Regions from separate parts of the Bradyrhizobium sp. LB14.3 genome, predicted to be linked through region 1. Evidence: predicted binding sites of a transcription regulator. Region 1 holds the regulator's gene; each other region holds the start of a gene.
What was found. The regulator LexA, encoded in region 1, represses DNA repair genes until DNA is damaged. The targets are predictions, from matches to a motif close to TGTTCNNNNTGTGTTCNG.
Positions count from the first base shown of each region.

Region 2: the regulator LexA is predicted to act here: its motif matches at 1,139-1,156, upstream of ABIB00_RS27140 (single-stranded DNA-binding protein).
Region 3: the regulator LexA is predicted to act here: its motif matches at 1,273-1,290, upstream of ABIB00_RS36545 (helicase-related protein).
Region 4: the regulator LexA is predicted to act here: its motif matches at 803-820, upstream of ABIB00_RS18050 (PA0069 family radical SAM protein).

Region 1 is NZ_JBEPQT010000018.1:132,449-134,650, reverse strand. It holds gene ABIB00_RS27630 (hypothetical protein) at 1-378, opposite strand, end outside; gene lexA (transcriptional repressor LexA) at 768-1,469, opposite strand; gene ABIB00_RS27620 (molybdopterin molybdotransferase MoeA) at 1,646-2,202, opposite strand, start outside.
Region 2 is NZ_JBEPQT010000018.1:30,751-32,952, reverse strand. It holds gene ABIB00_RS27145 (outer membrane protein) at 71-853, opposite strand; gene ABIB00_RS27140 (single-stranded DNA-binding protein) at 1,324-1,821, shown strand; gene gyrA (DNA gyrase subunit A) at 2,200-2,202, shown strand, end outside.
Region 3 is NZ_JBEPQT010000044.1:4,587-6,788, reverse strand. It holds gene ABIB00_RS36545 (helicase-related protein) at 1-1,001, opposite strand, end outside; gene ABIB00_RS36540 (DUF3108 domain-containing protein) at 1,590-2,202, opposite strand, start outside.
Region 4 is NZ_JBEPQT010000008.1:198,744-200,945, forward strand. It holds gene ABIB00_RS18045 (phosphoketolase family protein) at 1-631, opposite strand, end outside; gene ABIB00_RS18050 (PA0069 family radical SAM protein) at 842-2,005, shown strand; gene ABIB00_RS18055 (VOC family protein) at 2,030-2,202, shown strand, end outside.

The sequences.
Region 1 (2,202 bases):
GTGCTCGCGCTCGCCGGCCGGCAGCGTCACCGGCAGTTGCAGCACGGTCGCGCGCTGTCCTTCGACAAGCTGGGTCACCAGCACGTATTTGCCGTCGGGGAATTCGATCGCGTCATGATGGCGGTCGGGAATGTGCGGATCGATCTTGCCGAACTTGCCGACACGGGAATTGATCGTGCGTGTCCAGATCCAGCGATTATCGTAGCGGATGTTGTCGGCGAAGGCGAGCTCCGTTCCCGGCAGCAGGCAGACGGCCACAGTCGGATCGGCTGCGGACGCAAAACCACGCGTCGAGGTGCCGCGGAAGGTTGTCGTGACGACCGTCTCGCCGACTTCGGCGGGGCGCGACGCGATGGCATGCAGGCTGTAGTCACACATCGGGTGCTCCTCATGCTGGGATAGCAACCGGCGTCTCTTATCGAGGCGCAGGCCCCTATCAGAGTGGAAACACACAAGCCTCTGCTTGGTTATGGGCAAATCTGCGGCTGGTTTCCGCACGCCGCGATCACATTATCTTTCCCGAATCGGCGAGGAACAAAGCCTGCTCCTGGGCATTTCGGTCGCGCACGTCAGCGGCCGGAGATGCCCTTGCGCATGACGTCTCCTCAAACCGGAACGCCGCGAAGCCTCTGGGATGCTTGGTGCGGCGTGTCGAGGATGGGCCGCCGGAGAAGCGGCCGGATAATCTGTGCAGAACCAGGATGACTATCCAGCCGGAGCGGGCAATCCGTCCACTCCAATTGGTATTGCGTGACTGCCGTACGGGCTCAGTACTTTCGGTACAGCCCGATCAGCTTGCCCTGAATTTTTACCCGGTTCGGCGGCAGGATGCGCACCTCATAGGCGCCGTTGGCGGGCTCGAGCGCGATCGATGCGCCGCGGCGGCGGAAGCGCTTGAGGGTTGCTTCCTCGTCGTCGATCAGCGCCACCACGATGTCGCCGGTATCGGCGCTCTCGTTGCGCTGGATCAGCGCCATGTCGCCGTCGAGGATGCCGGCCTCGACCATGGAATCGCCGCGCACTTCGAGCGCGTAGTGCTCGCCCGAGCCAAGCATGTCAGGCGGTACGCTGATAGTGTGGCTACGGGTCTGCAACGCCTCGATCGGTGTGCCGGCCGCAATCCGGCCCATCACCGGCACCGCGACCGGACGTTCACCATCGTCCGCGGGCAGGCTGGAGCTCGCACGTACCTTGCCGAGATTGCCCTCAATGACGCTCGGCGTGAAGCCGCGGCGGCTGCCGGCGGCGGCCTGGAGCTCGGGCAATTTGATGACCTCGATCGCACGGGCGCGGTTGGGCAGGCGTCGGATGAAGCCGCGCTCCTCGAGCGCCGTGATCAGGCGATGGATGCCCGACTTCGAGCGCAGGTCGAGCGCATCCTTCATCTCGTCGAAGGAGGGCGGCACGCCGCTTTCCTTCAGACGTTCATTGATGAACCGCAGAAGCTCGTATTGTTTGCGCGTTAACATCTCGACCAAAGTCTCCCGGTTGATGTCGTTCGATTCCGAGACGCTGAATTCAGCAATAAGCTGCTACACGCTCGAAACAAATCATGAACGGACACTATATGTTCGATATGTGTTCCGCAACTGCTTAATTTACCGTGAACAGAGCGAAGTTCGCGGAACATGCGTTGTCGGGGCGCTCACACGGGGAGCCGCAACACCTCGCAAGGTGTGCCTGCTTCGGCTTTCGGCGCGAACGGTGCGCGCACGAGAAGTACCTGTGCCGCAGCGAGATTCGCAAGCAGCGAAGAGTCCTGATGGTTGACGGGAAGGGCAACGCGCGTGCCGTCGTCGCGCTCCTCCAGATGCGCGCGCAGATAGTCTTCCCGCTGGTCGTTGGCGCCGACGTCGCGGCCGAGCACGGCGCGCTCGCGGCGATGGTGAATCACTGAACGGCCCGAGAGAGCGCGAATCAGCGGCACCAAGAACAGGAAAGCGCAGACGTAGGACGACACGGGATTGCCCGGCAGGCCGATCACCTCCATCGCGCCGAGCCGCCCGTGCATCATCGGCTTGCCCGGCCGCATCGCGATCTTCCAGAACGCCATCGTTATGCCTTCGTCCCTCAGCGCCTGCTGGACCAGATCGTGGTCGCCGACCGATGCGCCGCCGGTCGTGATCAGGATGTCGGCTCCGCTCTCGCGGGCGCGTCGAATGCCGACGGTGGTGGCCTCCAGCGTGTCGGTGGCAATACCGA
Region 2 (2,202 bases), 100 kb from region 1:
CGTCGGGGAACGGAAACGAAAAGGCCGGCGCGAAGGCCGGCCTTAGAGTTCTTGAATGATGTCAGTTGGATCAGTACTTCGCGAGGACCGGACCGCCCCAGCGATAGTTCAAGCGGACAAGCCCCATATCGACATCCTGGCTAATTCGGTCGCTTCCGAATGTTGCGCCCGCGGGCGTTGTGAAGCCGATCGTGCGATTGCCAAGGAAGATGTGGTCGTACTCAAAGCCCAGCGACCAGTTTGGTGCGAAGCCGAACTCCAAACCGGCTCCGACCGTCCCACCCCAGCGAGTTTCACGCGCCGAAGCCAGCAGCGTACCCGCGCCGGGCGTACCTGCGGCGGCATAGACGTCGTACTTGTCACCGACCACGGCGCCGCCGCCCTTCACGTAGAGCAGCACGTTATTCCAGGCGTAACCGACCTGACCGGTGATGAGCCCGAAAGAATCGATGCGAGAACGGTTGCGATCACCGGTCACCAAAGCGGTGCCCGGAAACAGTGTGCTCACGTTGTCGCCCCGGAAGTCGGCCCAGTTGCCCTGGCCTTCAAAGCCGAACACCCAACTGGCCGTCTGCCAGCGATAGCCGATCTGGCCGCCGACGGTGCCGCCTGTCGCATTGTGACAGCCTTCGCCGACCAATGTACCGGTCACCGGCGTAACGAAGTCCCAGCACTTGTGGCTCGACCCGCCGCCGCCGTTGATGCCGATGTAGAAGCCGCTCCAGTCATAGATGGTCGCAACCATCGGCGCCGGAGCCTTGGTGTAGGGACGCGCCGCCAGATCTGCCGCGCTTGCGGAAGCCGATACGCCCAACGCCACGGCACCGATTGCGCCAAACACAAGCTTATTCATTGCCAGTCTCCCCAGGTTCGTCGCTTCTTGTTGATCCGAAGCGGCTGATCAGGCGTGACGCCCATATGAACTAAGTCCGATGCCACGGTAGCTCCATCGAGCGGCAGAGTCCGTCGCCCGGATGCAACAATGGCAGGCGGTGAAAGCGCCAATAACTTGCTGAATGTTAAGTTGTTCTGCTCTTCGGGCGGGAACCTATAAAGGTTCCATCCAACGCTTCTGCAGATGTTCCATCCAACGCTTCTGCAGATGAAGCATCCGCGAGCGACCGAATGTCGGGTTTGCAGGAACAAATCTGGAACGAGATCCAAATAGATGCTATATTTGGGGATAACCGGAGGGATCATGGGCTGAGCGTCCCTTGCGAGCGTATAGGGTCCTCAGCAGGGTGGCAGAGGTTGCGGGCGCGGCCCCGCCTCGTGAAATTCAGTGGCATTCAAATTCAGTGGCATTCGGAGTGGAGAGCGGCGATGGCGGGAAGCGTCAACAAGGTCATTCTGGTTGGAAATCTCGGCAAGGATCCTGAAATCCGCCGCACCCAGGACGGGCGGCCGATCGCCAATCTGAGCGTCGCCACCTCGGAGACGTGGCGCGACAAGGCGACGGGCGAGCGCAAGGAAAAGACCGAGTGGCACCGCGTCGTGATCTTCAATGAAGGGCTCTGCAAGGTCGCCGAGCAGTATCTGAAGAAGGGCGCCAAGATTTACGTTGAGGGTGCGCTCCAGACCCGCAAATGGACCGACCAGAGCGGCGTCGAGAAGTACTCGACCGAGGTCGTGCTGCAGGGCTTCAACTCGACGCTGACGATGCTGGACGGTCGCAGCGGCGGCGGCGGAGCCGGCAGCTTCGGCGACGAGCCGGGCGGCGATTTCGGCTCATCGGGTCCGGTCAGCAGCGCGCCGCGCCGCCCCGTTGCCGCCGGCGGCGGTGGCCGCAACAACGACATGGACGACGATATCCCGTTCTGAGCGACCCCGTTCCAAGAACGTGGCGTATCTATCGCACGATGCCGACGCGCCAGCCGGATGGGGCGGCGCTTCTCGTGTCGTGTCAGCAAATCTCGCTAATCGGCAGGACGGGCTCGGATTTCCGAGCCCGCTTCATGTTTGGGTTGAACTTGGATTGCGTCTCGGCAGGCGCGCTGACGGGCACGTTCGCCGCACGGTTTTCCAGGTGTTCCAGGCGATTTTGCAAGGTCGAGTGGCGGCCGTCCGAGACCTGGCTCGCAAGGGCTTAAGTTATTGGAAAAATAGGCGGAAAAAGCGCTTGCCCAAGCCTCGCAAGGGTGGTTATCCGAGCCTCGATGCGCTATATGATTCCCAGATAAAACCTCACCGGATTTCCCCTTG
Region 3 (2,202 bases), on a different contig from region 1:
CCGGGGCCCAGGTTCAGGGACACCTGGAGCGCGCCGAGCGAGGCGAAATCCAGCTTCGAATTGCGCCATTGCAAAACCTTGACGGGGTCGAAGGTGTGGTTCTGTAGCGCATTGACGAGTTCGGGCTCGAACGGCCCGCAGCGGCCGGTGGTGCCGAAGGTGCCGTTGCGGGTGGCGCGGCCGGCACGGCCGGCGATCTGGGCGAATTCGGACGGCGTCAGGCGGCGGAACTGGTAGCCGTCGAACTTGCGGTCGGAGGCGAAGGCGACGTGGTCGACGTCGAGATTGAGGCCCATGCCGACAGCGTCGGTGGCGACGAGATAATCGACCTCGCCGTTCTGGAACATCGCCACCTGCGCGTTGCGGGTGCGCGGCGACAGCGATCCCAGCACCACGGCGGCGCCGCCATGCTGACGGCGGATCAGCTCGGCGATGGCGTAGACCTCGTCGGCCGAGAAGGCGACGATGGCGGTGCGGCGCGGCTGGCGCGTGATCTTGCGGTCGCCGGCGAATTCCAGCTGCGACAGGCGCGGCCGCGTGATCATGGAGACGCCCGGCAGCAGCCGCTCGATGATCGGGCGCATCGTCGCTGCGCCCAGCAGCAGCGTCTCGTCGCGGCCGCGGCGGTTGAGGATGCGGTCGGTGAAGACGTGGCCGCGCTCGAGATCAGAGGCGATCTGCACCTCGTCGACGGCGAGGAACGAGACGTCGAGATCCCGCGGCATCGCCTCGACGGTGGAGACCCAGTAGCGCGGCGATTTCGGCTTGATCTTCTCCTCGCCGGTCACAAGCGCGACGGCGTCGGGGCCAACCCGCGCGGCGATCTTGTTGTAGACCTCGCGCGCGAGCAGGCGCAGCGGCAGCCCGATCATGCCCGAGGGATGCGCGAGCATCCGCTCGATGGCGAGATGGGTCTTGCCGGTGTTGGTCGGCCCGAGCACCGCAGTGACGCCGGCGCCGGGAAGCCGCTCGGAAGCGAAGGGGGAGGAGGAAAAGGGCATCTGGGGGGATTAGGTAATGGCGATTGGGGCGAATGTCAGTGCTGTTTTGGGGCGGGCCGGAGGCTGGGCCTTGCTCCTCATCCTGAGGAGCGCGTCAGCGCGTCTCGAAGGATGAAGGCGCCGGATGGTGCCGGGCCCCTCGCCCTTCGAGACGGCCGCTTACGCGGCCTCCTCAGGGTGAGGGGATCAAGCCGCGAAGAATATGGTGACGCTCCCCAAACCCCGCGTAACTGTCTCACTTTGCGACGCTTTTCCCTGTGTCTTTAAGCTTCGGAACGAGTTGAGAACGAATCGCGGCCGAATCGCAGACCCCCCATGAGTCCTGTTCCGTTCACGCAACATGTCGCGGGAAGCTTATCGGCTGCGCACTAGATGGAGTTTCGGGCTGCCGCACAAGCGACGTTTCGGTGGCGCGTTCCTTAAAATTGGGGATGGCGCGGAGTCGAATCAGAATCGGGGAGGAGTCAAATGGATTCCCTGCTCAAGGCCCCCCTCCAAAGCAAAACCGCGAAAACAACCCCATGCACAGTAGGTAAACTATTGAAATAACTTGCGTTTATTTTCGCCAAAACGGGCGGGGCCCTAGGCCTATTGCGTCTTCGCGACCCGCGGCGGCTGGGCTGATGTGATGAAGCTGGTGGCTTCTAGCATCGCCGGCCCGAGCGGCGTCGGCACTTTCAGCCAGAACGGGACCAGGACGCGCGTGCCCGCCACCGGCGCGAACGCGATCTCGATGTTGCGCTGGCCGGCGAGGTATTTGATCACGGGGCGGTCGGGGATGTAGCCCGCCACAGGCACGAAGAACAGCGAGCAGACCACGACCGGGCCGTGATAGCCCTTCTCCGCCTTCACGGTCTCCATGCGCTTGAAATCGAGCTTGAGCTCGTAGCGCATGCGGCCGTCGAACACGGCGGCGCTGCCGTGGCAGGCGTCCGGCGACAGCACGTCGCCGGTGCCGGGCACGCGCACCAGCGAGGCCGTCATCGGATCCCAGACGCCACGGCGATGCGCATCGGTGACGACGATGCGGTCTGCATCGACCGGGGGCTCCGGTACGATGGCAAAATCCTTCACATTGCCCTTGTCGAGCGTGATGCGGATTTCCTCGGTCTTTTTCGAGGTGGTGGTGGAGGCCTGGTAGCCGGTCGCGACCAGAGCGCCGTTGACCACCCGCCCTTGGCTGGCGCCGGTGCCGGACCCG
Region 4 (2,202 bases), on a different contig from region 1:
TCTTGTAGCCGTTGAGATGCAGGATCGGCAGCACCGCGCCGTCATGAGCGGGATTGAGGAACTTGTTGGAGTGCCAGGACGCCGCGAGCGGGCCCGTCTCGGCCTCGCCGTCGCCGACGACACAGGCGACGATCAGGTCGGGATTGTCGAAGGCCGCGCCATAGGCATGCACCAGCGCGTAACCGAGCTCGCCGCCTTCATGGATCGAGCCCGGCGTTTCCGGCGCCGCGTGGCTGGGAATGCCGCCGGGGAAGGAGAACTGTCTGAACAGCTTGCGCAATCCGTCCGTATCGCGTGCGATATCGGGATAGATCTCGCTGTAGCTGCCTTCGAGATAGGTGTTGGCGACCATGCCGGGGCCGCCGTGGCCGGGACCGCAGACATAGATCACGCTCAGGTCCAGCGCGCGGATGACGCGGTTGAGATGGGCATAAATGAAGTTCAAACCCGGCGTCGTGCCCCAATGGCCGAGCAAACGCGGCTTGATGTGCTCGGGCCGCAAGAGCTCGCGCAGCAGCGGGTTGTCGAGCAGGTAGATTTGCCCGACGGAGAGATAGTTCGCAGCGCGCCAGTAGCGATCGAGGAGGCCGAGGTCGCTGCTCGCCGCAGGCGATTGTCTTCGATTTGTCATGTTCTTGCCGACCTTCACCCAGCGATTGTCACCAACATCGATCTGCGGCGATTGATCCCTGACCGGCATCAAACGAAGTCGTCGGAACTGGCGTGTTGCGCGAGGTCAAAGGCGCCCGCCCGAAATTTGGGCGGTTCCTGTGCATGGGGTTGTTTTTCAGTTTTTTGTTTGTGTTCTTGATTTGTTCCTTCGGCATGCTATCTTGGCTTCATGAGTCCAGCATCCTCTCATGCTCTCAAGCACCCGCCGGTCACGGCGCCCTCCGAGCCGGCGGGTGCGCCTTCTGCTTTCCCTGAGCTTGCGATCGCCATCGACAAGCAGCGCAGGCGAGGGCGGGGCGCCCAATCCAATGCCAGCGGCCGGTACGAGGCCGAGGCGCGCGTCGCCTTCGACGATGGCTGGCAGAGCCTGGAAGAGCTGCCGCCGTTCAAGACCACCGTCGGCGTCGACACCTCGCGCAAAGTGATCACCCGCAACGATTCTCCCGACATCGGGTTCGATCGCTCGATCAATCCCTATCGCGGCTGCGAGCACGGCTGCGTCTATTGCTTCGCGCGGCCGACCCATGCCTATCTCGGCCTGTCGCCGGGGCTCGACTTCGAATCGAAGCTGTTCGTGAAGCCTGAGGCACCGGCGCTGCTCGAGAAGGAGCTTGCTGCGCCCGGCTACGAGCCGCGGATGATCGCGATCGGCACCAACACCGATCCCTATCAGCCGATCGAGCGCGACCGCAAGATCATGCGCGGCATTCTGGAGGTGCTGGAACGCGCCGGCCATCCCGTCGGCATCGTCACCAAGTCGGCGCTGGTGACCCGCGACATCGACATTCTCGCGCGTATGGCCAAGCGCAACCTCGCCAAGGTCGGGATTTCGGTGACCTCGCTCGATCCGAAGCTCGCGCGCACCATGGAGCCGCGGGCATCGACGCCGCCGAAGCGGCTGGAGGCGCTGAAGCAGCTCTCGGAGGCCGGCATTCCGACCACCGTCATGGTCGCGCCCGTGATCCCCGCGCTGAACGATTCCGAGATCGAGCGCATCCTGGATGCCGCCGCCCATGCCGGCGTCAAGGAAGCTTCCTACGTGCTGCTGCGGTTGCCGCTTGAGGTACGCGATCTCTTTCGTGAATGGCTGATGGCGAACTATCCGGACCGCTACCGCCACGTCTTCACGCTGATCCGCGACATGCGCGGCGGCCGCGACTACGACGCGAAATGGGGCGAGCGGATGAAGGGCACCGGCCCGATGGCCTGGACCATCGGCCGCCGCTTCGAGATCGCCTGCGACAGGCTGGGGCTGAACAAACGGCGCTCGAAGCTGACGACGGATCATTTTGCCAAACCGAAGCGGAACGGCGATCAGCTCAGCCTGTTCTGAGCGACGAAGTGGACGAGGTGTCGTATGAGTAAGGAATTGCCGCCGCCGGTGCCGCGGCTCACGGTCATCACGCTGGGCGTCAGCGACATCCGCGCCAGCATCGCTTTCTACGACGCGCTTGGTTTCTCGCGCCGGCTAAAGGTAACCGGTGAGGCCGTTGCGTTCTATGACACCGGCGGTCCGGTGCTTGCGCTGTT